Linked DNA regions of Prosthecomicrobium sp. N25. The protein of the gene in region 1 interacts with the protein of each later gene in a pairwise test. Links are inferred from orthologs where the notes say so. Each region holds a gene or a part of one and is shown in the gene's direction. Other genes may lie near its edges. The genes, in order: secA, secG, ybgC and secB.

What was found.
Region 2: the proteins of secA (region 1) and secG interact in binary tests that used the Escherichia coli proteins (3 or more experiments, as listed by UniProt). The link is inferred for Prosthecomicrobium sp. N25 from one-to-one orthologs.
Region 3: the proteins of secA (region 1) and ybgC interact in binary tests that used the Escherichia coli proteins (3 or more experiments, as listed by UniProt). The link is inferred for Prosthecomicrobium sp. N25 from one-to-one orthologs.
Region 4: the proteins of secA (region 1) and secB interact in binary tests that used the Escherichia coli proteins (3 or more experiments, as listed by UniProt). The link is inferred for Prosthecomicrobium sp. N25 from one-to-one orthologs.

What each region holds. Positions count from the first base shown.
Region 1 is NZ_JBBCAT010000002.1:889,404-896,870, reverse strand. The notes cover bases 2,313-5,723. They hold secA (preprotein translocase subunit SecA), read left to right. Parts: upstream 2,313-2,640; coding sequence 2,641-5,523; downstream 5,524-5,723. In the rest of the region: 8-oxo-dGTP diphosphatase MutT, read right to left, coding at 1-67; bifunctional glutamate N-acetyltransferase/amino-acid acetyltransferase ArgJ, read right to left, coding at 136-1,371; WBG79_RS18985 (peptidylprolyl isomerase), read right to left, coding at 1,464-2,294; WBG79_RS18975 (TadE/TadG family type IV pilus assembly protein), read left to right, coding at 5,744-7,012; WBG79_RS18970 (murein L,D-transpeptidase family protein), read right to left, coding at 7,106-7,467. UniProt on the Escherichia coli protein: Required for protein export, interacts with the SecYEG preprotein conducting channel.
Region 2 is NZ_JBBCAT010000001.1:2,943,247-2,950,217, reverse strand. Bases 3,222-6,136 are described here. They hold secG (preprotein translocase subunit SecG), read left to right. Parts: upstream 3,222-4,440; coding sequence 4,441-4,833; downstream 4,834-6,136. Other genes in these bases: WBG79_RS13385 (CTP synthase), read left to right, coding at 5,066-6,136; tpiA (triose-phosphate isomerase), read left to right, coding at 3,507-4,253; WBG79_RS13400 (peptidylprolyl isomerase), read right to left, coding at 3,222-3,263. Outside these bases: trpE (anthranilate synthase component I), read right to left, coding at 1-1,354; more of WBG79_RS13400, read right to left, coding at 1,368-3,221; more of WBG79_RS13385, read left to right, coding at 6,137-6,694; WBG79_RS13380 (hypothetical protein), read right to left, coding at 6,707-6,853. UniProt on the Escherichia coli protein: Subunit of the protein translocation channel SecYEG. Overexpression of some hybrid proteins has been thought to jam the protein secretion apparatus resulting in cell death; while this may be true it also results in FtsH-mediated degradation of SecY.
Region 3 is NZ_JBBCAT010000001.1:1,665,863-1,672,618, forward strand. What follows is about bases 1,829-4,528. They hold ybgC (tol-pal system-associated acyl-CoA thioesterase), read left to right. Parts: upstream 1,829-2,799; coding sequence 2,800-3,258; downstream 3,259-4,528. Other genes in these bases: ruvB (Holliday junction branch migration DNA helicase RuvB), read left to right, coding at 1,829-1,934; WBG79_RS07565 (HAD-IA family hydrolase), read left to right, coding at 2,005-2,748; WBG79_RS07575 (phytanoyl-CoA dioxygenase family protein), read left to right, coding at 3,457-4,491. Also shown: Holliday junction branch migration protein RuvA, read left to right, coding at 1-186; WBG79_RS07555 (Uma2 family endonuclease), read right to left, coding at 194-775; more of ruvB, read left to right, coding at 894-1,828; WBG79_RS07580 (acyl-CoA synthetase), read left to right, coding at 4,586-6,220.
Region 4 is NZ_JBBCAT010000002.1:165,067-171,960, forward strand. Bases 4,057-6,894 are described here. They hold secB (protein-export chaperone SecB), read left to right. Parts: upstream 4,057-5,148; coding sequence 5,149-5,640; downstream 5,641-6,894. Other genes in these bases: WBG79_RS15570 (Tim44/TimA family putative adaptor protein), read right to left, coding at 4,057-4,252; WBG79_RS15575 (FxsA family protein), read left to right, coding at 4,499-5,002; dnaQ (DNA polymerase III subunit epsilon), read right to left, coding at 5,716-6,450; coaE (dephospho-CoA kinase), read right to left, coding at 6,481-6,894. Outside these bases: ATP-dependent protease ATPase subunit HslU, read left to right, coding at 1-1,202; WBG79_RS15555 (helix-turn-helix domain-containing protein), read right to left, coding at 1,352-1,723; WBG79_RS15560 (Smr/MutS family protein), read right to left, coding at 1,720-2,361; mltA (murein transglycosylase A), read right to left, coding at 2,363-3,478; more of WBG79_RS15570, read right to left, coding at 3,551-4,056. UniProt on the Escherichia coli protein: One of the proteins required for the normal export of some preproteins out of the cell cytoplasm. It is a molecular chaperone that binds to a subset of precursor proteins, maintaining them in a translocation-competent state.

The sequences.
Region 1 (7,467 bases):
GGGCGATGAGCACGCGCCCGTCCGGGTCGACGAGCGCCACCGCCGCAACGAGAACGAGCTTCGTCATCGCGTGAATCTCCGACCACCGCGAAAGATCGCGGAATAAAACGTTTACTACTCCACGACAGACGGATTTCAGCTGCGGTAGTCGCCGTTGATCGCCACGTAGTCCTTCGTGAGATCACAGGTGTAGACCGTGTCGACCCCCGTCCCGAGCCCGAGATCGACCCGGATCCGGACGTGATCGCGCCGCATGTGGGCCGAGGCGGCCTCCTCGGAATAGCCCGGCGCCCGGGCCCCCGCGACCGCGACCTGCACGTCGCCGAACCAGATCGCCAGGCGGTCGCGGTCCGCCGGCTCGCCGGCCTTGCCGACCGCCATGACGACCCGTCCCCAGTTCGCGTCCTCGCCCGCCACCGCCGTCTTGACCAGCGGCGAGTTGGCGATCGACATCGCGATCCGCCGCGCCGAGCGCTTGGATTCGGCACCCGTGACGGTGATCTCGATGAGCTTGCGCGCACCCTCCCCGTCGCGCGCCACCTGCTGGGCGAGGTCGAGCGTGACGGCCCGCAGCGCGGTCCGGAAGGCGCCGAGGCGCGGGTCGCCCACCTCCGTGATCGCCGGCGCGCCGGCCTTCCCCGTTGCGAAGAACAGGAGCGTGTCCGACGTGGAGGTGTCCCCGTCGACCGTCACCGCGTTGAAGCTGTCGACCACGGCCTCGGACAGGAGGCCCTGAAGGACCGGCGCCGCGATGGCGGCATCCGTGAACAGGAAGGAGAGCATGGTCGCCATGTCGGGCGCGATCATGCCGGCCCCCTTGGCGATGCCGTTGATCGTCACCGCAACCCCGCCGATCTCCGCCGCGGCGGTCGCCACCTTGGGGAAGGTGTCGGTCGTCATGATGGCCTTGGCGGCCTCGATCCACGGCCCCTCGGCGGCGCGGGCCGCCGTGTCCTCCAGGACCGCGACGATCTTGCCCGCGTCGAGCGGCTCTCCGATCACGCCCGTGGAGGCGAGGAAGATCTCGCCCGGCGCGCAGCCGAGCGCCGCGGCGGCGCCGCCCGCCGTGGCCTCGACGGTCGCGACGCCCTTGGCGCCCGTGAAGGCGTTGGCATTGCCCGAATTCACGACCAGCGCCCTGGCGCGACCCTGCGCGAGCGAGGCCCGGCACCAGTCCACCGGCGCGGACGGACAGCGCGACGTCGTGAACACCCCGGCCACCGTCGTCCCCGCGTCGAGCGCCACCAGGAGTACGTCCGTCCGCCCCTTGTACTTGATCCCGGCCGCCGCCGTGGCGAACCGGACGCCCGCGACGGCAGGCATGGCGGGCTGGGTCTTGGGCGCCAGCGGCGAGACCGGATGGGCGGACATGGCTCTCTCGGACGATGGTTCGGGTACGGGGAAACCGCCCGGCGCGGACCGCGGGAGCGGGCCGTCCGGGCGCGGAGGCGACGCCGATGCTTCTACTTCTTCGGCGCGATGGCCGCCTCGTCGACCTCGATCTTGGCGTTCTTCTTCATCTCCTGCAGGGCCTCGGCGAAGCGCTCGCCGACCACCGCCTGCCGGATCTGGTCCTTCACCTCGTCGAAGCCGGGGACCTTCTGCTTGCGCCGGTCCTCGACCTTGATGACGTGGAAGCCGAACTGGGTCTCGACCGGCTCCTGGGTGTATTCGCCGGCCTTGAGCTTGGCCGCGGCCTCCTCGAAGGGCGCCACCATGTCGCCGGGCGAGAAGTAGCCGAGGTCGCCGCCCTCCTTGGCCGAGCCCGGGTCCTGCGACTTCTCGGTGGCGATCTTGGCGAAGTCGCCGCCCTTGCCCAGGTCGGCGATGATGCCGGCCGCCTCGTCCCGGCTCTTCACCAGGATGTGACGAGCCCGGGTCTCCTCCGGCGGCGTGAAGGCGGCCGCGTCCTTGTCGTAGCGCGCCTTGACCATCGCGTCGGTCACGGCCGCGTCGACCTTCACGCGGATGTATTCGTTGATGAGCAGCTGCTGGCGCACAGCGTCGAGCCGCCGCTTGAAATCGTCAGAATTGCCGAGCCCGTCCTTGTCGGCGGCGGCGGCCAGGATCTTCATGTCGATGAGCCGGTCCAGGGCCGCCCGCCGGCGCGCGCCCTCGGGAAGTTGCGCGAGCTGCTGGGACATGTTGCCCATGACCTGCGCGAGTTCCTGCTCGGTGACCGGCTTGCCGTCCACGGTCGCGACCGGCTTGTCCTGCGCCGCGGCCGCGCCGCCGACCAGGGCGGTGGCGGCGAGGATGCCGGCCAGGATCGTGTTTCTCGTTGCCTTCGACATCGGTGTTTCCTTCGGTGGGTCTGACGCCCGGACCTCGCAGACGATTGGGGCGAGGCCGTGGAATTCGGTGCGGACATTGGTCCAAAGCCGCAGCGTTGACAACTGGGAGGGTGGCTCTTATCTCTCGCCAGCCCCCCGTTCCCGACGGGGTCGGGCTCGCGTGCCGAGCTCCCCGCCTCCGCCGCCCCTCGCGTGCGCACGGAGAGTTGACGATCCGGGGGGCCGGAAGGATCGGCCGGGCCATGGGGGCGCCTTCCGGACATGCTAGTTCCATGCGCGGCCGCGCGGGCGCAGACTCCGCGCCGGCCGGTCTTCGTCGTTCTCAAGGTTCCAAGGAAAGGCCCCCATGCTCGGGCTCGGTGCTCTCGCCAAGAAGCTGTTCGGCTCTTCGAACGACCGCAAGGTCAAGGCCTACCGCCCGCGCGTCGAGGCGATCAACGGACTCGAGAACGAGCTGGCGGCGCTGTCCGACGACGCCCTGCGCGCCCGCACCGTCCAGTTCCGCGAGGACCTGAAGAACGGCGCCGAGCTCGACGACCTGCTGGTCCCCGCCTTCGCGACCGTCCGCGAGGCCGCCAAGCGCGCCCTCGGCCAGCGCCACTACGACGTCCAGATGATCGGCGGCATGGTGCTGCACGAGGGAAAGATCTCGGAGATGCGGACCGGCGAGGGCAAGACCCTGGTCGCCACGCTGCCCGTTTACCTCAACGCGCTCGCCGGCAAGGGCGTCCACGTGGTCACCGTCAACGACTACCTGGCCAAGCGCGACGCCGAGTGGATGGGCCAGATCTACAACTTCCTCGGCCTCACGGTCGGCGTCATCGTGCACGGCCTCTCCGACGAGGAGCGCGCCGCGGCCTACGCCTGCGACGTGACCTACGCGACCAACAACGAACTCGGCTTCGACTACCTGCGCGACAATATGAAATACGACGTCGCCCAGATGGTCCAGCGCGGCCACCCCTACGCGATCGTCGACGAGGTCGACTCGATCCTGGTGGACGAGGCCCGCACGCCGCTCATCATCTCCGGCCCGCTCGACGACCGCTCGGACCTCTACACCGCCATCGACGTCTTCATTCCCCAGCTGAAGGCGAAGGAGGACTACGAGATCGACGAGAAGCAGCGCACCGCCAGCTTCACCGAGGCCGGCATGGAGCGCCTTGAGCAGATGCTCGGCGCGGCTGGGCTCCTGAAGGGCGAGAACCTCTACGACGTCGAGAACGTCACGGTCGTCCACCACGTCAACCAGGCGCTGCGCGCCCACTCGCTGTTCCAGCGCGACAAGGACTACATCGTCCGCAACGACGAGGTCGTCATCATCGACGAGTTCACCGGCCGCATGATGCCGGGCCGGCGCTACTCCGAGGGCCTGCACCAGGCCCTGGAGGCCAAGGAGCGCGTCCGCATCCAGCCGGAGAACCAGACCCTCGCGTCGATCACCTTCCAGAACTATTTCCGCATGTACGGCAAGCTCGCCGGCATGACCGGCACGGCCCTGACCGAGGCCGACGAGTTCATGGACATCTACGGCCTCGAGGTCGTCGAGATCCCGACCAACCTGCCTGTCCAGCGCGTCGACGAGGACGACGAGGTTTACCGGACGGCCGACGAGAAGTACCGCGCCGTCCTGACCGAGATCGACCGCGCCCACAAGCGCCTGCAGCCGGTGCTGGTCGGCACGGCCTCGATCGAGAAGTCCGAGCTGGTAGCCGAGATGCTGAAGCAGGAAGGCTACCGGCAGATCGACTTCGCCGACCCCAAGGCGCTCGAGAAGCTCTACGAGGCCGCCCGCACCGGCAAGCCGTCCAAGCTCTTCGCCGTGCTGAACGCCCGCTTCCACGAGCAGGAGGCCTATATCGTCGCCGAGGCCGGCGTGCCCGGCGCGATCACGATCGCCACCAACATGGCCGGCCGCGGCACCGACATCAAGCTCGGCGGCAACGTCGAGATGCGCGTCGCCCAGGAGATCGCCGGCATCGAGGACGAGGCCGCCAAGGTCGCCAGGATCGCGGAGATCAAGGCCGAGGTCGAGCGCTTCCGCGACATCGTGCTGAACGCCACCGACGAGGTCGAGGTCGAGGGCGGCAAGGGCAAGACCGTCACCCGCCCGGGCGGCCTCTATATCATCGGCACCGAGCGCCACGAGAGCCGCCGCATCGACAACCAGCTGCGCGGCCGGTCCGGCCGCCAGGGCGACCCCGGCCGGTCCAAGTTCTTCCTGTCCCTCCAGGACGACCTGATGCGCATCTTCGGCACCGACCGCATGGACGGCATGCTGCAGAAGCTCGGCCTGAAGGAGGGCGAGGCCATCATCCATCCCTGGATCAACAAGGCGCTCGAGAAGGCCCAGCAGAAGGTCGAGGCCCGCAACTTCGACATCCGCAAGAATCTCCTGAAGTTCGACAACGTCATGAACGACCAGCGCCGCGTCGTCTTCGACCAGCGTGTCGAGCTCATGACCGGCGACAACGTCCGCGAAACGGTGGGCGGCATGCGCCACGACGTCATCGCCGACCTGGTCCGCAAGCACATCCCCGAGAACGCCTATCCGGAGCAGTGGGACGTCGAGGGCCTCAAGGCCGACGTCCGCGAGCACGTCGCCCTCGACCTGCCGGTCGACGAATGGGCCAAGGAGGAGGGCATCGCCGACGAGGAGGTGCAGGAGCGCATCACCAAGGCGGCCGACACGGTCATGGACGACAAGGTCGCGCGCTTCGGCGACGAGATGATGGCCTATATCGAGAAGGCCGTGCTTCTGCAGACCCTCGACCATCTCTGGCGCGAGCACCTCGTCACCCTGGACCACCTGCGCCAGGTGATCGGCTTCCGCGGCTACGCCCAGCGCGACCCGCTGAACGAGTACAAGACCGAGGCGTTCACGCTCTTCGAGGCCATGCTGACCAACCTGCGCCAGGCGGTCACCGGCCAGATGATGCGCGTCGAGGTCGTCCAGCAGCAGGAGCCGCCCCCGGGCTTCACCGGCGGTGAACTGCCGCCCATGCAGGCCCACCACATCGATCCGCTGACCGGCCGCGACGAATTCGCCGCCGCCGATGCCGGCGCCTTCGCGGCCGGCCTCTCGGGCAGCGCCACGCCGGCGAGCTTCGCCGCGCAGGCCGTCGACCCGAAGGACCCGGCCACCTGGGGCAATGTCAGCAGGAACGCGCCCTGCCCCTGCGGCTCGGGCAAGAAGTTCAAGCACTGCCACGGCAGCCTGGTCGCCTGACCGCGGCCGATCCGTCCCGATCAAGCCTCGCCCGCCGGCCCGTCCGGCGGGTTTTCATTTTCATTGATTACAATTTTCTGAAATTTCGGAAGTTGACATCGCCTTACGGAAATTGATTAGATTTCAAAATTAGAATTGCAGATGTATTCCGGGTATAACAATTTCTAAATGCGATGTCCGTCTGAACCTTTGCTTGGAATTTTACCCCTAGAGTGGCGTCATGGAGAACCACAAGGGGGCCGCCATGACGCTGTCAGGCCTGATCAGAGACTTCCTTCGTGACCGGCGCGGCAACGTCGCCATGACGTTCGGCCTGTTGATGCCGATGGTCATCGGCCTTGCCGGCATCGCCATCGACAAGGCGGTCTGGGAGAGCCAGCGCCAGAGGCTGCAGAACGCCTCGGACGCGGCGTCTCTCGCCGCGGCGGCGGTCTTCAACGACAGCCGCTACACAACCACCTCCGCCAGGGTGGAGGCCGCGACCGCAGCCGCCAAGGCGGTGATCGCCGCGACCGAGCCGAACTTGGTCCCGACCATCGCGGTCGACTCCGCCGCCAAGGGCGTGTCCGTCTCGCTCGCCGACAAGGGCATCATCGGCTTCGCCGGCCTGCTCGGCATCACCAACGTCGACCTGGGAGCGGCGAGCGGCGCCAAGGCGGATTCGTCCAAGGGCAAGATCTGCATCCTCGCCCTGGACCCGGGCGGCAACCCGGGCATTCTGTTCTCGGGCGACGCGACCTTCACGGCCAAGGGCTGCGCGGTCTGGTCCAACTCGGGCACGAAGCGCTCCGTGGTCTTCCAGGGCAGCTCCGTCTCCGACTTCGACCTCCTCTGCTCGGCCGGAGAGGTCGTCGTCAACGGCGCCAAGACGGTCTCGGTCCCGGGCCAGTACTGCCAGCCCTTGGCCGACCCGCTGTCGAGCTACACCCCCTCGGTCCCGACAACCTGCGACAAGACGAACTTCAAGGTATCGTCGAACACCGACGTGACCCTGGCGCCCGGCCTCTATTGCGGCGGCATCGACGTGACCTCGAAGGCCAACGTCACGCTGCAGCCCGGGCGCTACTTCATCAAGAACGGGGATCTCAAGATCACCGCCACCGGCAACGTGACCGGCGAGGGCGTCGCCATGCACCTCGTCGGCAAGGCCACCGCCGACGTCTCCGGCCAGAAGGTCGTCCGCCTGACCGCCATGAACTACGGCGACATGGCCGGCAAGGTGCTCTCCGGCGACCGCGGCCAGACCGGCAACCTCGTCTCCAAGATCACTGGCGGCTCCGCCCTGGACCTCATGGGGACGATCTACCTGCCGAGCAACCAGCTGGTCTTTACAGGCAACGCCGCCGTGACCGTCTCGCCGCTGAACCAGCTGATCGCCAACACGATCCAGGTCAACGGCACCACCAAGGTCACCTTCTTCGCCGACTTCGTCACCGCCAAGCTGCCGGAGATCGTCGCCTACCTGCCGTCCGTCCGGCTGCTCAAGTAAAGGCGCACATCGACCGTTGAAAAGCGCCGAAAGGGCGGGTCCTGCGGGGCCCGCCCTTTTCTCGTTCCGCTCCGGTCCGCGGCGATTGCCGGGTCAGGATCCGAAGGGATTGATCTTCTGCCAGAAGGACCGCTCGGTCTTGGGCGCCGACTGCACCGCGGAAGCGGAGACGGCCGGAGCCGGCTGAACCTCGGGCTTGCCGGTGGGAGCCGCCGCGACCGCGGGCTTGGCCGACGGGGCGGCCGGTACCGGCGGAGAGGGCAGCGGAGACGCGGCCCCGGCCGCCGGAGTCGAGCCGGTCGCCGCAGCAGTACCGGTCGCCGCCACCGAGCCGGTGGCCGCCACAGAGCCGGTGGCCGCGATGGCGTCGCGTCCCGGGTTCTCCGGCTCGGACTTGGACCCGAAGCTGAACAGGCGGTCGACCATGCCGGGCTCCGACCGGGTCTCGGCCGTCG
Region 2 (6,971 bases), on another replicon or contig:
CCGTGCGCAGGCAGATGCAGGTGTCCATCGCGCCGTCGGCCGAGAAATAGCCGACGCAGCCGGCGTAAAGGCCGCGCTTCTCGCTCTCGAGCTCGTCGATGATCTCCATGGCGCGCACCTTCGGGGCGCCCGAGACCGTGCCGGCCGGAAAGCCGGCGGCCAGCGCGTCGAGCACGTCGTGGGCGGGGTCGAGCCGGCCGGTGACGTTCGAGACGATGTGCATCACGTGGCTGTAGTATTCGAGGAAGAATTTGTCCGTCACCTTGACGGTCCCGATCTCCGCGACGCGGCCGACGTCGTTGCGGCCGAGATCGAGCAGCATGAGATGCTCGGCGAGTTCCTTCGGATCGGCGAGAAGCTCCGCGGCGAACGCCTTGTCCTCCTCGGGCGTCCGGCCGCGCGGCCGCGTGCCGGCGATCGGGCGGATGGTCACGTCGCCGTCGCGCACGCGAACCAGGATCTCCGGCGAGGAGCCGGCCACCGCGAAGCTGCCGAAGTCGAGGAAATAGAGGAACGGCGCCGGGTTCACCCGCCGCAGCGCCCGGTAGAGCGAGAAGGGCGGCAGCGAGAAGGGCGCCTCGAAGCGCTGGGACAGCACGACCTGGAAGATGTCGCCGGCGCGGATGTAATCCTTTGCCCGCGCAACCATGTCGAAATAGGCCTCCTTCGACGTGTTGGAGACCATCGGCACGTCGAGCGAGACCTCGCCGAGTTCGTAGGCCGCCTTGTCGATCGGCCGGTCGAGCGTGTCGACCACCTCGGTCAACCGGTCGACGGCGCGCGCATAGGCCTGCGCCGGCGTCACCCCCGGGGCGGGGCGCGCCTGGGTGACGACCGTGATCTCGTCCTTCACCGCATCGAAGACCAGGATGGTCCGGGGCCGGACCAGGATCGCGTCGGGGATGCCCACGGGATCGGCCTTCGGCGCGCCGAGTTCCTCCATCTGCCGCACCATGTCGTAGCCGAAATAGCCGAACATGCCGGCCGCCATGGGCGGCAGGCCCTTGGGCAGCGGAAACTCGCTCTCGTGGATGAGCCGGCGCAGGGCCTCCAGCGAGCGGCCCTCCACGGGTTCGAAGGCCTGCCGGTCCTGCGCGAAACGGCGGTTCACCTCGCCCGCCTCGCCCTTTGCCCGGAACACCAGGTCCGGATCGAGCCCGATCATCGAATAGCGGCCGCGCACCGCGCCGCCCTCCACCGATTCGAGCAGGAAGCAGTGGTCCCGCCGGCCGCAGAGCTTCAGGTAGGCCGAGACGGGCGTCTCGAGATCGGCGACGAGCGTGGTCCAGGCGACCGTCGGCCGGCCGGCGGAGAGGGCGTCGAGGAAGGCGTCCTCGGCCGGTTCGATACGCATCGGACGGTCCGGCTCACTGGTTCGGGTTGGTGCCGACGAGGCGGGAGACGAGCTGCTGGTTGACCGTGGCCGGGATCTCGGCGCGGAGCTGGCGGACATACTGGTCGAGCAGCGTCGACTGGATGTCGCCGGCCAGTTCCTTGGCCTCCGCCTTGGTCGAATCGGAGTCGCCGAAGAAGGCGACCTCCGAGACGTCCTTCACCTTCAGCACGACCCGGGCGTCGTTGTCGGCGAGCACGGTGGCGACATGGCCCTCGGGACCCCCGAAGGCGGCGTTGACCACAGTGGCAGCCAGGCCTTCCGCCGGCTCGCCGCGCTTCAGCGTGGGCGAGGTCTTCGCCTCCGTGCCGACCGAGCGGGCCACCTCCTCGATGTCCTCCCCCTTCTCGAGCCGGGCGACCAGCTCGGCCGCCTTGGCGGCGAGCCCGGTGCGGGTCTGCTCGGCCTTCCAGCGGGCGGTGACGTCGTCCTTGACCTCGTCGAGCGTGCGGTCGCGCGCCGGCGTGATGCCGGTGACCTCGAACCACATGAAGCCGTTGGTGCCGAGCTGGAGCGTGTCGTTCTCGACGCCCACGTCGCTCTCAAAGGCCGCCGCCACGATCTTGGCCGGCTCGGGAAGGCCCCGCGGCTCGGTCCCGTCCGGCTGCAGGCCGGTCTTGTCGACCTCGGCCGCGACCGGGGTCAGCTTGAAGCGCTTGGCGATCTCCTCGAGACGGGCGCCGCCGGCGCGCGCGTCCTCGACCTGGTCGTGGAGGCCGAGGATCTCGGCACCGGCCCGCTCCTCCGCGATCTCGGTCTTGAGCTGCGCCTTGACCTCGTCGAAAGGCTTGCGCCCGGCCGGCTTCACCTCGCCGAGGCGGAGGATCACGGTCCGGAACCGGCCCTTGACCGGCTGGCTGACGTCACCGGCCTTCTCGAGCCGGAACGCCGCGTCGCCGATAGCCGGGTCGAGGAATCCGGCCTTGGGCAGGAGGCCGAGGTCGACGTCCTCGCTCTTGAGGTTGCGCTCGGCCATGAGGTCGTCGAAGGAGGCGCCCCTCTTCAGCTTCTCGGCCGCGGCCTCGGCGTCCTCCGGCTTGTCGAACGGGATCTGGTCCACACGGCGCTTCTCCGGATCGCCGAAGCGGGCGGCGGAGCGCTCGTACACGGCCTTGGCGTCATCGTCGGTGACGTCCTGCGGCTTGGCGGTGCTCTTCGGGTCGATGGAGAGGACCACCAGCTTCCGGTACTCCGGGGCGCGGAAGGCCGCCTTGCGCTCCTCGAAGAACTTCTGCAGCACGTCCGGCGCCGGATCGGCGATCTCGCCGAGCGCGGAGGGCTCCAGGCGGATGTAGGAGACGACGCGCTCCTCGTTGCGGTACTGGTTCAGCGCCTCCAGCAGGACCTTGGGCGCCGGCATCACGCCCGCGACCCCGTCGATCAGCTGCTGGCGGTTGGCCGCCTCGCGGGCGAGCGCCACGTACTGGTCCTCGCTCCAGCCGTTCTGCTGCAGCGTGCGGGCAAAAAGGCCCCGGTCGAAACGGCCGGCCGCGGGCTGGAAGGTCGGGTCGGACTGGATCTGGCGGACCACCTCGGCGTCGCTCACCCCGAGCCGGAATCGGCGCGCCGCCTCGTTGAGCGTGGCGTCCGAGATCATCCGGTTGAGAAGCTGGTTCGGCAGTCCCGCGCGCAGCGCCTCGTCGCGCGAGATGGGCCGGCCGCGCTGCCGGCCGATCTGGTCGATCTGCCGGCGATAGTTGGTATCGAACTCGACGGCGCTGATCTTCGTGTGCCCCACCTCGGCGACCGTGGTGGAGCCGAAGCCGCGGAACACGTCGGCGATGCCCCAGACGCCGAAGCTCACGATCAGGAAGGCGAGGAGGATCTTGGAGACCCATCCGGAGGCACTGCGGCGCAGGACGTCGAGCATGGAGGCGGAACCGGTTCCTGAGGGGGATGCCGCCGGCCCGGCTGGGACCACTCTTTCCGGCATCCGTCGACCTGCGGGAGGGCCCCCGCGAGCGGCGCGGACTATAGGGAGAGCGTCCGGCGAGAGCAAGGCGGGCAAACGACCCGGAACCGCGCCGCCGGCCGCCGAAAAGCGGGCTCGCGCCGCCGTCCCGCTTCTGCTACCGAACCGCCGCTGGCCCGCAGGGAAGAAGGAGCGCGTCGAATGAAGCCGCTGGTCGCCGGGAACTGGAAGATGAACGGGCTCAGGGCCGCCGCCGCGGAGCTCCGCGCCATGGCCGAGGGCTACGACGCCGCGCTCTCCGCCGAGGTCGATCTCATGGTCTGCCCGCCCGCGACCCTCCTCGCGCTCTTCGCCGAGACGGCCGCCGGCACCGGCATCGCCATCGGCGGACAGGACTGCCATCCCAAGTCGTCCGGCGCCCATACGGGCGACATCGCCGCCGAGATGATCCGCGACGCCGGCGGGACGGCGGTCATCGTCGGCCATTCGGAGCGGCGCACCGACCACGGCGAGACGGACGCCACCGTCAAGGCGAAGGCCGAGGCGGCCTTTCGGGCGGGCCTCGCGGCGATCGTCTGCGTCGGCGAGACCCGGGCCGAGCGCGAGGCCGGCAAGGCCCTCGAGGTGGTCGGCGGCCAGCTCGCCGGGTCCCTGCCGGACGGTGCCACCGCGGAGACCCTCGTCGTCGCCTACGAGCCCGTCTGGGCCATCGGCACCGGCCTCACCCCGACCGCCGCCGACGTGGCGGAGATGCACGCCTTCATCCGCGAGCGGCTGGTCGCGACGCTGGGCGGGGCCGGGCGCGGGGTGCGCATCCTCTATGGCGGCTCGGTGAAGCCCTCCAACGCGACCGAACTTCTCTCCGTCGACAACGTGAACGGCGCGCTCGTCGGCGGCGCGAGCCTCAAGGCGGCGGACTTCCTGGGGATCGCGGGCGCCTACCGGTGACGGCCCTTCGGTCCGGCGCTCTGGCCTTCGTGGAAAAGCTCGTGTAAGACGGCCCCCGAATTTGCGCCGCCGTTCGCGGCTCCCCATGTGAGCGTCTGGACGGGCCGGTCACGGTCCGGCCGGACGCTTTCGGCTTGCACAATCGTCCGCCGCGGCCCTGCCGTGCGCGGAGACATCTGGGCGATCGATGGAAACCGTTATCATCGTCATTCATCTGATGGTCGTTTCGGCGCTCGTGGGCGTCGTGCTCCTGCAGCGCTCGGAGGGCGGCGCCCTCGGCATGGGCGGCGGGGGCGGCGGCCTCATGTCATCCCGCGGCACCGCCAACGTGCTGACCCGTGCCACCGCCATTCTGGCGACGGCCTTCTTCGTGACCTCCCTGGTGCTGGCCATCCTCGCCGGCGGCCATACCGAGCGGCCGTCCTCCATCCTCGACCGCGCCGCTCCGCCGGCCGGGCAGGGTGCGCCGGCCGCCCCGGGCACGCCGGCTCCCGCCGCGCCGGGCCAGGGCGGCGGCATCCTCGACCAGCTGCAGCAGCTCCAGCGCCCGGCCGCGCCGGCCCCGGCGCCGCAGCAGTGAACCACGGGCGGCGCCGGCAGACGGCGCCGCTTCTTCTTCGGGCGCGGCAGCGCGCCGGCGGGCGCGGGCAGGGACGGGCCGTTCGGGCCACCCCCCACGCGCCCCGTGACATGAGATCGCCGGGACGTCGCGCCGGGGCCGGGAAGGTCCGCCGGGGATGTCCACTGTTTTGTTGCGCAGTGGCTTGCCGCCGTTTTGCGAATCGGCCGGCCGCCAGATAGGGTCGAGGTCCATGGCGCGGTACGTCTTCATCACCGGCGGCGTGGTTTCCTCCCTGGGCAAGGGCTTGGCTTCCGCCGCTCTCGGCGCGGCCTTGCAGGCACGCGGCTACAAGGTCCGGCTCCGGAAGCTGGACCCCTACCTCAACGTCGATCCCGGCACGATGTCGCCGTACCAGCACGGTGAGTGCTTCGTGACGGACGACGGCGCCGAGACCGATCTCGACCTCGGCCACTACGAGCGCTTCACCGGCCGTCCCGCGAACAAGCAGGACAACATCACCACGGGCCGGATCTACCAGGACATCATCGCCAAGGAACGGCGTGGCGACTATCTCGGAGGCACCGTCCAGGTGATCCCGCACGTGACGGACGCCATCAAGGAGTTCGTGGTCGCCGGCAACGAGGGCTACGACTTCGTGCTGGTCGAGATCGGCGGGACGGTCGGCGACATCGAAGGCCTGCCCTTCTTCGAGGCGATCCGCCAGCTCGGCAACGACCTGCCGCGCGGACACGCCGTCTACATCCACCTGACGCTGATGCCCTACATCCCGAGCGCGGGTGAGCTGAAGACCAAGCCGACCCAGCATTCGGTGAAGGAGCTGCGCTCCATCGGCATCCAGCCCGACATCCTGCTCGTGCGGGCCGACCGCGAGATCCCGGAATCGGAGCGCAAGAAGCTCTCGCTCTTCTGCAACGTGCGCCCCTCGGCCGTGATCCAGGCGCTCGACGTGGCCTCCATCTACGACGTCCCGATCGCCTATCACCGGGAGGGTCTCGACGACGAGGTTCTGGCGGCCTTCGGGATCACGGGCGCGCCGAAGCCCGACCTGTCGCGCTGGGAGAGCATCTCCGACCGCATCCACAACCCGGAGGGCGAGGTCACCATCGCGGTGATCGGCAAGTACACGGGGCTGAAGGACGCCTACAAGTCGCTGATCGAGGCGCTGACCCACGGCGGCATCGCCAACAAGGTCAAGGTCAAGATCGACTGGATCGAATCGGAGGTCTTCGAGAAGGAGGACCCGGCACCGTTCCTCGAGCACGTGCACGGCATCCTGGTTCCCGGCGGATTCGGCAAGCGCGGCACGGAGGGCAAGATCGCGGCCGCCGGCTATGCTCGCAGGCGCGGCATTCCCTATTTCGGCATCTGCTTCGGCATGCAGATGGCGGTCATCGAGGCGGCGCGCAATCTGGCCGGCGTGACGGAGGCGAACTCAACCGAGTTCGGTCCGTGTTCGGAGCCCGTGGTCGGCCTCCTGACCGAGTGGCTGCAGGGCAACGAGCTGCAGCGCCGCTCCGAGGGCGGCGACCTCGGCGGCACCATGCGGCTCGGTGCCTACCGGGCCCGGCTCGCGCCCGGCAGCCTGATCTCGTCCATCTACGGCGCGACCGAGATCCTGGAGCGCCACCGCCACCGCTACGAGGTGAACATCGCCTACCGCGATCGGCTGGAGGCCAAGGGGATGTCCTTCGCGGGCATGTCGCCCGACGGCGTCCTGCCGGAGACGGTCGAGCTCAAGGACCATCCCTGGTTCGTCGGTGTCCAGTACCACCCCGAACTGAAGAGCCGCCCCTTCGAGCCGCACCCGCTCTTCACCTCCTTCATCAGTGCGGCGATGGAGCAGAGCCGGCTCGTCTGACGGCCGGCCCGCTCACAGCATCGCCAGCACGAACTGGATCACGGGCTTCGCCGGCGCATTGACGGCGACCGGATGCGCGGCCGCGAACACCGCCGAGAAGAACCCGAAGAACCCGCCGTAGATCGCCCCGCCCGCCGCCACGTACCTGATCGCGTTCATCGTCCCGTCTCCCGTCCCCGGCGGCCGGCTCGTGCCGCCATCTGGGGGGACGGTAGGCTTGCCGACAGGGCGGGGCTGTTACCCGGGGAACAGGGTCGGCGCTTTGCGGTTTGACCCG
Region 3 (6,756 bases), on another replicon or contig:
ACCGCCGACGCCGGATCCGCCAAGGGCGCGCCGAAGCCGATGGCGGACGCCGTCTCGGCCCTGGTCAACCTGGGCTACCCGCAGCTCCAGGCGGCCGCCGCCGTGGCAGCCGCCGCCCGCAGCCTCGGCGAGGACGCCACGACCGAGCGGCTGATCCGCGCCGGCCTCAAGGAACTGGCCCGCTGAGGCGGGCTCAGCCGGTGAGCACGTCTTCGTAAACGGCCGCCAGCGGCATCGAGAAGTCGATGGCGGGGAGCGAGAGAGAGCGGTCGAGGCCTTCGAGCCAATCGATCCGCCACTCGGCGCCGTTGCGGTTCCTCACTTCGATCAACGGCTTGTCGCGATGAACCATGACGTAATGGACGAGACTCGGCAGCTTCTTGTAGCCGTCCCACTTCTCGTAGCGGTCGCGAGCCTCCGTTCCCGGCGACAGCACCTCCACGACGACCATTGGATCCTGGATCGAGGTCGCCCCCGGCTCCAGTCTGCCACATTGGACCATGACGTCCGGCAGGACCGCGAAGTCGAGCTCGCGGCGCTTGAGGTAGAAGGCCTCCTGGAAGACGTGACAAGGGCGCTTCGTCGCCTTGATGTGCTGCCTCAGCGCCACCATCACGTTTTGCGAGATCAGATGATGTTCCCACCGCGCCCCGACCATGCCGCGGATGACGCGGCCGCCGATCAGCTCCCAGCGCTCGTTCTCCGGCTTGTCGAGGAGGAGTTCCTCGAAGTCGTCGAAGCTCATGGTTTCGAACTGCGATACTGCGCCGGCCATCGGCTCGTCTCCCGGAATTTGGCCCCCGGATGCTACATCATGTAGGCAGGCCCGCCAAAGGCTACAGTGTCGCCGTATCCGAATCGTTCCGCCTCTCGCGCCGAGGACCGTCGCCCCGATGACCACGCCCAAACGGCTCGTTTCCGGCGAGAAGCGCGAGGAGGACTTCGACGCCACCCTGCGCCCGCAGACGCTCGGCGACTTCGTCGGCCAGGCCCAGGCGCGCGAGAACATGAAGGTCTTCATCGAGGCCGCCAAGGCGCGGCGCGAGGCGCTCGACCACGTGCTCTTCGTCGGCCCGCCCGGCCTCGGCAAGACGACGCTCGCCCAGATCGTCTCGCGCGAGCTCGGCGTCAACTTCCGGGCCACCTCCGGACCCGTCATCGCCAAGGCGGGCGACCTCGCCGCGCTCCTCACCAACCTGGAGGAGCGCGACGTCCTCTTCATCGACGAGATCCACCGCCTGAACCCGGCCGTCGAGGAGATCCTCTACCCGGCCATGGAGGACTACCAGCTCGACCTCATCATCGGGGAGGGCCCGGCGGCCCGCTCGGTCCGCATCGACCTCGCCAAGTTCACGCTCGTGGGGGCCACGACCCGCCTCGGGCTCCTGACGACGCCGCTGCGCGACCGGTTCGGCATCCCGATCCGCCTCAACTTCTACACCGTGCAGGAACTCGAGCTGATCGTCACCCGCGGTGCCCGCATCATGGGCATCGGCATCACGCCGGAAGGCGCCAACGAGGTGGCGCGCCGGTCGCGCGGCACGCCCCGGATCGCCGGCCGGCTCCTGCGCCGGGTGCGCGACTTCACGGTGGTGGGCGGGAAGGACCGCATCGACCGCCAATCCGCCGACGTGGCGCTCCGCCGCCTCGAGGTGGACGAGGCCGGGCTCGACCAGCTGGACCGGCGATACCTGACCGTCATCGCCGTCTCGTTCGCGGGCGGACCGGTGGGGATCGAGACGATCGCTGCCGCGCTCTCCGAGCCGCGCGACGCGATCGAGGAGATCGTCGAGCCATACCTGATCCAGCAGGGCTTCGTCATGCGCACGCCGCGCGGCCGCGTCCTGACGCCCGCCGCCTTCCGGCACATGGGCCTGCCCGTTCCGACCGGCCGGCCGGAGCAGATGCCGCTGTTCGGCGCCGAGGAGGACTGAGGGCGCGGGAGGCGACGAGGGGCCGGCCGGTCGCTATACTCATCGACCCTCCTCGTCCCGGTGCTCCTTCATGCTGACCCTCATCTTCGACCTCGACGGCACCGTCTCGGACACCGAGGAGGTCCATCGGCGCGCCTACAACGAGGCCTTCGAGGCCGAGAAGCTCGGCTGGAACTGGACGCCGGAGCTCTACGGCCGGCTCCTCGCCGTGACGGGGGGCAAGGACCGGATCCGCCACTACGTCGAACGCTACGATGCGGCGGGCGGACCGCGCATGCTGGCGCGGATCGACCGGATCTACGAGACCAAGACCGCGCGATACCAGGCGCTCGTCGAGGCCGGCGAGGCGAAGCTTCGCCCGGGCGTGGCCCGTCTCGTCCGCGAGGCCGGCGCGGCAGGCGTCCGGCTCGCCCTGGCGGCCTCGGCGAGCCTGCCCAACGCGGTCTCGATCCTGCGTTCCGGCTTCGGGCCGAGCGGCGACGACCTCTTCGCCGAGATCGTCACGGGCGAGCAGGTCCGGCGCAAGAAGCCGGCCCCGGACGTCTACGCGCTCGCGCTCGAACGGCTCGGGGTCGACCCGGACGCCGCGGTCGCCATCGAGGATTCGCTGAACGGCCTCAAGGCGGCGACCGCCGCCGGCATCCGGACCGTCGTCACGCCGTCCACCTATACGCGGGACGAGCCCTTCTTCGGCGCCCTGGCGGTGCTCTCCGACCTGGGCGAGCCCGGGCGGCCCTACCGCCACATCGCCGGCGCGGGGGGCGGCGAGGCGATGGTGACCCTCGCGGCGCTCGACCGGTGGCGGAAGGGCTGAGCCGTCCGGCCGCCTTGACCGGCCCGCGCGGGAGCCGCATGACTTCGGGCCATGACCGCCCCGCATGACCCCGAGTCCCTGGTCGCCGGCCGCCTCGGCCCCGACGGGCACTGCCTGCCCGTCCGCATCTACTACGAGGACACCGACGCCGGGGGGATCGTCTACCACGCCGCCTACGTGCGCTTCATGGAGCGCGGCCGCACCGATTTCCTGCGCCACCTCGGCGTCCGCCAATCGGAGGCGTCCGCAGGGCCCGAGGGGGTCTTCTTCGCCGTCCGCCACATGGAGATCGACTTCCTGAAGCCGGCCCGGCTCGACGACCTCGTCGAGGTGCGCACGGCGCTCCGGGAGATCGGCGGCGCCCGCCTCGTACTCGCGCAGAGCGTCCGGATCGGGGCGGAGATCCTGGTGTCCGCCAAGGTGACGATCGCGGCGCTGGGCAAGACGGGACGCCCCCGACGTATTCCCGAGGCCGTGCGGGCCGCCTTCGCCAGGTTCGCCTCGGTCTGAGCGCCAAGGCCGATGCGGGGACCGAGATCCCCGCCGTCATGGCGGCGATCCGACACTCGCGAACCGTGACGCCGGGTGAGGACCGAATCCGTACGAATCTTCGCAAGCTGCGCAGCCTGCTTCTTTTTTGCTCGAATTTCAGATGTATAGATTCTCCCCGGGCGCAGGATCGGACGCGCCCGCGACGGAGAGAGAAGCATGAAGGCCATCGACTGGCTGAAGTCGCCGCTCTACGCGGCCGAGATCCTCGGGTCGGCCAAGTCCTTCCGGCACAATCCCATCCTGGGCAATGCCCGGCTGAACGAGATGGGGCTGCACAAGCGCCGGGTCGAGCTCGCCGCCCGCATGGCCGAGCGCCGCCGCGCCGCGCTGGCCGCGGCCGTGCCCGCCGAGGACCGGGCGGCCTTCGATCGCGACGGCTTCCTGATCAAGCCCGATTTCCTGCCCGCCGACGCCTTCGCGCGCCTGAAGGACCGGCTGTACAATCAGGAATTCGAGGCCCGTGAGATGCGCCAGGGCCAGACCGTGACGCGGATGATCCCGCTCGATGCGCGGACGCTGCCGCAGATCCCCGAGGCCGCCCATGTGGTGCGCAACGATCTGGTCCGGTCGACCATGCGCTACGTCGCCTCGACGGGCGGCACGCCGGTCTACCACCTGCAGACCGTCATCGCCGAGCCCGAGCGCGGCAAGGCCGACCCGCAGACAGAGCTCCACTCCGACACCTTCCACCCCACCGCCAAGGTCTGGCTCTTCCTGCAGGACGTCGGCCCGGAGGACGGTCCGTTCCTGTACGCCCCCGGGTCCCACCGCCTGACGCCGGAGCGGCTCGCCTGGGAGTACGAGCAGAGCCTGACCGCCGGCCGCGACAAGCGGGCCCACCATGCGCTCGGCTCGTTCCGGGTCCGGCCGGAGGACTTCGCCCGCTTCGACTACGCGCCGCCGCGTCAGGTCACCGTGGCCGCCAACACGCTCGTCTATGCCGACACCTACGGTTTCCACGCCCGCTCGGTCAGCACCCGGCCGACGCTGCGCATGGAGATCCACGGCTACCTGCGCCGCAATCCCTTCCTGCCCTTCGTAGGGCTCGACCCGCTCGGCATCCCGGGTGTCGCCGAGCGCCAGCTCGACATCTATCTCGCCTGGTGCGACCTGCGCGAGAAGGTGACGGGTCGGCGCAATGTCTGGCGCCCGGTCGGCAAGGTGACGCCGGCCTCGCCGGCCCATGTCTGAGGGCAAGGGCATCCGTCTTCGGGAGGATTGAACTCCGGCGCGCTCTCCGGTCTATTCGCCGCCGATTGGCCCGGACAGACCACAGGGGACCGCCATGCCCGCCTCGCCGAACTGGTATTCGATCGATCTCGACAAGAACCCGGCCAACCACCAGCCCCTGACGCCGCTCACCTTCCTGGAGCGCGCCGCCAAGGTCTTCCCGGATCGGGTCGCGATCCTGCACGGGCAGTCCCGGACGACCTACGCCGAGATGTACGCGCGCGCCCGCCGCCTCGCCTCGGCGCTGGAACGGCGCGGCATCGGCACCGGCGACACCGTCTCGGTGATGCTCTCCAACACGCCCCCGATGCTCGAGGCGCACTACGGCGTGCCGATGTGCGGCGCGGTCCTGAACACGCTCAACACCCGGCTCGACGCGGCCATCATCGCCTTCTCGCTCGACCACGCCGACACCAAGGTCCTCATCACCGACCGCGAGTATGCCAAGACGGTCAAGGAGGCGCTCGCGCTCTGCCAGGCGAAGCCGATCGTCATCGACTACGACGATCCGGAGTTCCCGCAGACGGGGGAGTGGCTCGGCGACATCGAGTACGAGGCCTTCCTGGCGACCGGCGATCCGGACTACGCCTGGAAGATGCCCGGGGACGAGTGGGACGCCATCTCGCTCAACTACACCTCCGGCACGACCGGCAACCCGAAGGGCGTCGTCTATCACCACCGCGGCGCCTCCCTGCTCGCCCAGGGCAACGTCATCACGGCGTCGATGAAGAAGCATCCGGTCTATCTCTGGACCCTGCCGATGTTCCACTGCAACGGCTGGTGCTTCACCTGGTCGATCTCGGTCGTCGCCGGCACCCACGTGTGCCTGCGCTGGGTCCGCTCCAAGGCGATCTGGGAGGCGCTGGCCGAGCACGGCGTCACCCACCTCTGCGGCGCCCCGATCGTCATGTCGACCATCCTCAACGCCCCCGCCGAGGAGAAGCGGGCGCTTCCCCAGACGGTGGAGTTCTTCACCGCCGCGGCGCCGCCCCCCGAGGCCGTGCTCGCCGCGATGGCGGCGTCCGGTTTCAACGTCACCCACCTCTACGGCCTGACCGAGACCTACGGCCCCGCCGTGGTCAACGACTGGAAGGCCGAATGGGACGCGCTCGAGCCCGCCGCGCGCGCCGGCCGGAAGGCCCGGCAGGGCGTGCGCTACGGGGCTCTCGAGGCCCTGACGGTGATGAACCCCGAGACCATGGAACCGGTGCCCCACGACGGGGAGACCATGGGCGAGGTCATGTTCCGCGGCAACGTGGTCATGAAGGGCTACCTGAAGAACCGCAAGGCCACCGAGGAGGCGTTCCGGGGCGGCTGGTTCCACTCCGGCGACCTCGGCGTCATGCATCCCGACGGCTACATCCAGCTCAAGGACCGCTCCAAGGACATCATCATCTCGGGCGGCGAGAACATCTCCTCCATCGAGGTGGAGGACACGCTCTACAAGCACCCGGCCGTCCAGGCCGCCGCCGTCGTCGCCAAGCCGGACGAGAAGTGGGGCGAGACGCCCTGCGCCTTCGTCGAGCTGAAGCCCGGCCAGGAGGCGAGCGCCGACGACATCATCCACTGGTGCCGCCAGCACCTCGCCGCTTTCAAGTGCCCGCGCACCGTCGTCTTCTCGGAGTTGCCGAAGACCTCGACCGGCAAGATCCAGAAGTTCAAGCTGCGCGAGTTGGCCAAGGAGGTGTGAGGCGGGTCCGGGCTCGGTGCTGTGCCGGTGTGGACCTCGGGTCGCGGGCCCTGCGCCCCGTGGTGTGGACCCCGTTCAGTCCCCATCCCTTTCACGCGCATCCCCGGACAAGGTGCGGGACGCGCCGCAGATCCGGGCCCCAGCGCCGGCCGCGATCCGCAGCGCTGCGGAGCATGGAGAACGCTGGCCCCCGGCTCTCCGCTGCGCTCCGGCCGGGGATGCGGGGGAGTGATCGTGCCGGGGATGCGGGGTAGGGGGCGTGCCGCTCGCCCCTGCGGCCGTGTACGGGGGTGTGACCGTTCCTCCTCATCCCCGGACAGGGCGCGGATGCGCCGCCGATCCGGGCCGGCGCGGGCCGCGATCCGCGGCTGCCCCGTGCTGCGATGCAACACCTTCACTCTTCTTTAACCTTGACAAGGGCTTGCTGCGGGTAAGCGGACTTTACGAGTCCTTGTTTGGCCATATTCGCCGGGCAGGAAAGTCGGCGCGCGACGTAGGGTTTTCGAGGGCTGCCGCCCGCCCGCTGCCGCTCGCCC
Region 4 (6,894 bases), 720 kb from region 1 along the record:
AGCAGCTGACCGGCGCCATGCGGGACGAGGTGCTGCCGAAGAACATCCTGATGATCGGGCCGACCGGCGTCGGCAAGACGGAGATCTCGCGGCGGCTCGCGAAGCTCGCCGGGGCGCCGTTCCTGAAGGTGGAGGCGACCAAGTTCACCGAGGTCGGCTACGTGGGACGGGACGTCGAGCAGATCGTGCGCGACCTCGTCGAGGTCGGCGTCGGCCTGGTGCGCGAGCAGAAGCGCAAGGCCGTGGAGGCCAAGGCGCATCTGGCCGCGGAGGAGCGCGTGCTCGACGCGCTGGTCGGCAAGAGCGCGAGCCCGGCGACGCGCGAGAGCTTCCGGGTGAAGCTGCGCGCCGGCGACCTCGACGACAAGGAGATCGAGATCGAGGTGGCGAGCAGCGGACAGGGCACGCCCAACTTCGAGATTCCCGGCATGCCGGGCGCCACCATCGGGGTCATGAACCTCGGCGACGTGCTGGGCAAGGCCTTCGGGGGGCAGAAGAAGCCGCGCCGCGTGACCGTCAAGGACAGCCACGGAATGCTGCTGACGGAGGAATCCGACAAGCTGCTCGACCAGGATCAGGTGGTCGCGGAGGCGATCCGCTCGGTCGAGAACGACGGTATCGTGTTCCTCGACGAGATCGACAAGATCTGCGCCCGCAGCGAGGGCGGCCGCGCCGGGGCCGACGTCAGCCGCGAAGGCGTGCAGCGCGACCTGCTGCCGCTCATCGAGGGCACGACGGTGGCCACCAAGTACGGGCCGGTGAAGACGGACCACATCCTCTTCATCGCGTCGGGGGCCTTCCACGTGGCGACGCCGGCCGACCTGCTGCCCGAGCTGCAGGGCCGCCTGCCGATCCGCGTGGAGCTGAAGCCGCTCGACCGGGACGACTTCCGCCGCATCCTGACCGAGACCGAGGCGAGCCTGATCAAGCAGTACGTGGCCCTGATGGCGACGGAAGGCCTGACCATCAGCTTCACGGACGACTGCATCGACGAGATCGCCTCGGTGGCGGTCGACATCAATGCGACCGTGGAGAACATCGGCGCCCGCCGGCTGCAGACCGTGATGGAGCGCGTCCTCGACGAGATCTCGTTCACGGCGCCCGACCAGGCCGGCGAAGAGGTCGTGATCGACCGCGCCTATGTGCGGGACCACATCGGCGACCTCGCCAAGAACGCGGACCTCAGCCGGTTCATCCTCTGACGGCTTGCCGACTCCTTCGGGTCGGACCCATCCGGCTCGACCTCTCGATCTGCGCCGCGAGGCCGGACGCTCGGTTGGATGCCCGGGACAGAGCCCGGGCATGACAGAGACTGAGTCCGTGCAAGGGTCATGTCTCGGGCCACCCGCCGTCACACCCCGTCCTTGGCGGCCGCGGCGCGGACCCGGAAGCTGAGGTCCTTTAGGGAGGCCTTGGAGAGGCCCCGGATCTTCACGGCCAGGAGGTTGGCGAGCTCGGTGGCCTCCGGGGCGAGGCCGGCGGTGTCGATGACGACCCGGGGGTCCGAGCTCTCGGCGAGGCGCTGGAGTTCCTCGGCCTCGTCCCAGATCACGTTGAAGTAGGCGATGATGCGCTGGACCATGTACCAGGTCGGCACGCCGCGCTTGCCGTGCTCGAGGGCCGAAAGGTAGGCGGAGGAGACCCCGAGGGCGCTCGCCATCTCCTTCAAGGTGACGTTGCGGGCGCGGCGGAGCTCGCGGACCTTGGCGCCGAACGGGGTCATGCACCGCCCTCCACCCTGAAGCGCCGCGCCTTGCGCAGGCGGACATAGAGCGCGCCGGCGCCGCCGTGGGCGAGATGCGCCTCCTCGAAGCCGACCACGTAGTCGCGCATGTCCGGCAGGGCCAGCCATTGCGGCACGACGCGGCGCAGGATGCCGCGCTCGTCCGGGTCGCGGAACCCGCCCTGGACCGGCCGGGCGCCCTTGCCGGTGATGACGATCACCATGCGGGCGCCGCGTGCCTGGGCGCCGGCGACGAAGCGGCGTAGCGCCGCATGCGCCTCGTGCTGGGTCATGCCGTGCAGGTCGAGGCGCTCGTCGACGCCCATCGTGCCGCGGACGAGCTTGCGCTTGGTGCGCTGGTCGATCGGGGCGAGCGGCGTCGGCTGCGGGCGAGCCTTCGGCTTCGCGGGCGCAGGATCGGGGCGCGGCTGGGGGGGATGCGGATGGGCGGTCGGCGATGCGGCGGAAACCGGGGCGTCGTCGTGGACCGGCTCGATCATCGACTCGGCGGGGGGCGGCGGCGCGGCCTTGCGGCGGCGGGTCTTGCGTCCGGGCTCGAGCGGCGCCACCGACTCGGCGACCTTGCGCCACAACGCCCGCTCCTCCTCGCTCAGGTCGCGCTTGCGCCGGCTCGCCATGTCAGTCCCTCGGCACCAGGACGACGAAGGACCGGGGCTCGTGGCGGACGTACCCGGCAAGGACGCCGGCCTCGGGCCCGCAACCGACGAAGACGTCGCCCCGGGCCGGGCCGACGATGGCCGAGCCGGTGTCCTGGGCGACCATCAGGCGGCGGACCGGCGCCAGGGCGCCGCCGGGGCCGAACGGCAGGTCGGCGTCGAGGAAGACGGGCGTGCCGAAGGTGTGCAGGCGGCGGTCGACGGCGAGGGACCGGCCCGGCGTCAGCTGCACCCCGGCGGCCGCCACGGCGCCGAGCGCGGGGTCCAGGCCGTCGAGCACCTTGAAGAAGATGTAGGAGCGGTTCTCGCGCATCAGCGCGCGGCCGGCCGCCGGGTCGGCCTCCAACCAGGCCCGGAGCCGGTCGGCCGTCATGGCCTCGGCGGGCGCCACGCCGCGCTCCACGAGCCGGCGGCCGATGGAGGTGTAGGGCCAGCCGGCCTTGCCGTCATACGCGACCCGGAGCGGGTCGCGGCCGGGCAGGCGGATGCGCGCGGAACCCTGGACGTGGATGAAGAAGGCGTCCACGGGGCTTTCCAGCCAGACCAGCTCGAGGCCGCGGCCCGCCAGGGCGCCGTCCTCGATCTCGGCGCGGTCGAAATAGGGTACCAGCCCGTCCGGGGCTCGGCGGGCGAAGGCGAAGGACGGGTCCATGCCGGCCGGGCGATTGCGGTCGTTGACGTCGACGAGGTCGTCGGGGCGGGCCAGGAGCGGGACGGCGAAGCGCCCGGTGCGGACGGGCGAGCCCTCGACTTCCGGTTCGTAGTAGCCGGTCAGGAAAGGCCGGCCCTCGGTCGGGCGAACGCGGAAGGGCGCAAAGGAGGTCTCGAAGAAGCGGCGGCAGGCCGCGTCGCCCTCGGGGTTCTCCGCGAGAAGGCGGCGCGCGACGCGCGCGAGTGCCTCGCCGTCGACCCCCGCCGGCCCGAAGGCGGCATCGGCCAGAGTGCGGGACTTCGGCGCCGCGCCGGCGATGTGGCGGGCGGTCAGCCGGAAGGCCGCCATGGCTTCGGCGTGGCGGTCCTCGGCCCAGCCGGGCAGGTCCGCGAAGGCGAGGGGTTCGAGGCTTGCGGCGGCGGTCATCGGGGGCGGGGCAGCGGCGTCGGAGACGGGAGATCGCGGCCGGCACCCGCCACTTTCCCGGCCTCGGCGGGGTCAGTCGGGGGTCTGGGTGGCGACGAGATACCAGTTCGGGTCGCTCGACGTGGCATTCCGCTCGAAGGTCCAGACGTCGACGAGCTCGGCGACCTTGCCCGGATCGCCGTCCACCACCTCGCCCTTCTGGTCGCGGGTGACGGTGATCAGGTGGCTGACGAAGCGGACGGTGATCTGCACGAGCGAGCCGCGCAGGGAGGCCTCGACGATCTCGGCCTTGTCGATACCCACGAAGGTGGTCTCGACCGTCTCGCCGCGCGCCTCGCGGTCCTGGATGGCGGCCACGAAGCCGTCGTAGACCTCGCGGGAGAGGAGCGGCTTCAGCGCCTTGCGGTCGCCCGCCGCGAAGCTCGTCACGATCATCTCGTAGGCGATGCGCGCGCCGGCCAGGAAGCCGTTCGGATCGAAGGTACGGTCGGCCGAGACGATGGTCCTCAGCGCCCGGTCGAGCGCCGGGCTCTTGGCGAGGGGCGGAGCCGGCGCCTCGGCGGCCTCGGGGGCCCCGACGCCGTTCGGGCGCGGCATGGGGATGACGTTGTCGCGGTCGGCGGCGTTGTCGACCCGGTCGCGGTTGGCATAGGGCGGCTCGATCGGGGGCCGCTCGCTGCCGGTCTTGCGCCCGAGCACGCTGCGGAGCCGCAGGAAGATGACCACCGCCAGCACGAGGAAGATGATGTTGTAGATATCCAGGAACTGACCCATCGGACCTCGACCTCGCGCGCGACGGCTCCGGCCCGAAGGCGGGGCCCGCGCCGTGTTATGTATGCTATCCCATCCTGCGATCCAGACGGAATCGTCGGCCGGGGCCGTTTTCGCGACCCTCCATCCCACAGGCTGCACGAAACGTGAAGATCACGGGGCGGCCCGCATCTTTCCCCGGCGGCCGGCCGACCCCATCTGAACCGCCATCGGCGGACGCATGGCGCCGCCCACCGAGGATTCGTGACGATGCCCTTCGGGCTCCTGCTTCTCGTCGGCCTCGCGGCCTGGCCATTCCTGGAGATCGCGGCCTTCATCGCCGTGGGGCGCGAGATCGGCATCCTGCCGACCCTTCTGACGATCGTCGCGACGTCGGCGACCGGCGCGCTGCTGCTCAGGGTCCAGGGCCTCTCGGCCCTGAACGCCATCCGTCGCGACCTGAGGGCCGGCGGCCTGCCCGTCAACGCGCTCGGCCATGCCGCCCTGATCGGGATCGGCGGGCTGATGCTGCTCCTGCCCGGCTTCGTCAGCGACGTCGTCGGCCTGCTCCTGTTCCTGCCGCCCGTCCGCAGCCTGATCCTGGCGGCGCTCTCCCGCAATGCCAGCGTGGTCGTCGTGCGCTCGCGCCAGTCGCGGCGCGTGCTCGACCTGGAGCCCGAGGAGTGGCAGCGCCGGGGGGACGACGGGCCGGGGCCCGAGGGCTACCGCCCGGCTCTCCCCGAGGCCGATCGGCGGGAGCCGCCGCGGCCCTGAGGCTGCGGCCGGGTCCGCAGGGGCGGTTTCCGGCCATTCGGCTTGTCGGGCCCGGCGGGGCGTGCTAGCGGGGTGCCTCCCCGGAGCGAAGGATCGGCCAGCTCGGCCCGGTCGCGTGCTCCGGCCCGCGATCTTCCGAGGAAACCATGACCGACATCGACGGCAACGCCCGTTCCAACATCGGCGGCCCCGCGCCGACCGAAGCGCCGTCCATCAACGTGCTCGCCCAGTACGTGAAGGATCTCTCCTTCGAGAACCCGAACGCGCCGCAGTCGCTGCAGCCGCGCGAGAACGGGCCGGCGCTCAACATCAACGTGAACGTCGGCGCGCGCCCGCTCTCCAACACCGAGTTCGAGGTCGACCTGACCCTGCAGGCCCGGGCCGCGCAGGGGCAGGAGGTCGTGTTCGCGGTGGAGATCGTCTATTCGGGCCTGTTCCGGATCGTGAACGTGCCGGAGGAGCACCTGCACCCCTTCGTGCTCATCGAGTGCCCGCGGCTGCTCTTCCCCTTCGCGCGCCAGATCGTCTCGGACGCCACGCGCAACGGCGGTTTCCCCCCGCTGATGATCGACCCGATCGACTTCGTGGCGCTCTACCAGCAGAACATGGCGCAGGCGCAGGCCGCCCAGCCTAACTGACCGCCGCGGTCCGTCGGACGATCAAGAAGCCCGGCTCCGGCCGGGCTTTTTCGTTCCGGACCGGCGCAGCCCGGTTCAGCCGGCCAGGGCGGGCGCCGGGACCTCGGCGGGCTTGTCCTCGTATTTCCTCCAGACCGCCGCGTCGCCGAGCCGGGCCACGAAGGCCTCGTGGGCGGTAATCTCCTCGGGCGTGAGGCGGGAGGGGAGCGGCACCGGGCGCTGGCGTGCCTGGCGCACCCGGGTGACGTTGCGACTCGTTGTCGCGGTGGCCGTCTCGGTGGCGAGCAGCAGCGCGGCCTGCCGCCCGCCGATCAGCTCGATGTAGACCTCGGCGAGCAATTCCGAATCGAGCAGCGCGCCGTGCTTGGTGCGGCGGCTGTTGTCGATGCCGTAGCGGCTGCAGAGCGCGTCGAGGGAGTTCGGCCCGGCCGGATGGCGGCGCTTGGCGAGCGCCAGGCTGTCGACCACCAGGTCCGGCGGGATCGGGCCCCTGCCGAGGCGGGCGAACTCGGCGTTAAGGAAGCCGATGTCGAAGGCGGCGTTGTGGATGACCAGGCGCGCGCCCTCGATGAAGCGGGCGAACTCCTCCGCCACGGCGGCGAAGACCGGCTTGTCGCGCAGGAACTCGTCGGAGAGCCCGTGAACGTCGAAGGCCGCCTTGGGCATCGAGCGTTCCGGGTTGATGTAGACGTGGAACGTGCGGCCGGTCGCGATGTGGTTGACGAGCTCGATGGCGCCGATTTCGACCACGCGGTCGCCAGTCCTCGGATCGAGGCCGGTCGTTTCTGTATCGAGGACGATCTCGCGCAAGCTGCGGCTCCCGGGAACAGGGAGACGGAATCACACCGGGGAGTCGGGCGCAAGCCCGCGGCGTCCGACCGTCCCCACCATCTGGGCGGTCGTCCGCAGGATGCCGTCGACCTGGGCGCGCGCGGCCTCGAGGCCACGGCCGGTGTCGATCACGAAATGGGCGCGGCGGCGCTTCTCGGCGTCCGGCATCTGCCGGGCCAGGATGGCATCGAGCTTCTCGGCCGTCATGCCGGGACGGGCGAGCACCCGGGCGCGCTGGACCTCCGGCGGGGCGCTGACGACCGCCACCGCGTCGACGCGGTCCGCCCCTCCGGTCTCGAAGAGGAGCGGGATGTCGAGCAGGACGAGCGGAACGCCGGCGGCGCGGCAGCGGTCCAGGAACGCGGCCTCCTCGGCGCGGACCAGCGGATGCACGATCGCCTCCAGGCGGGCGATGGCCTCCGG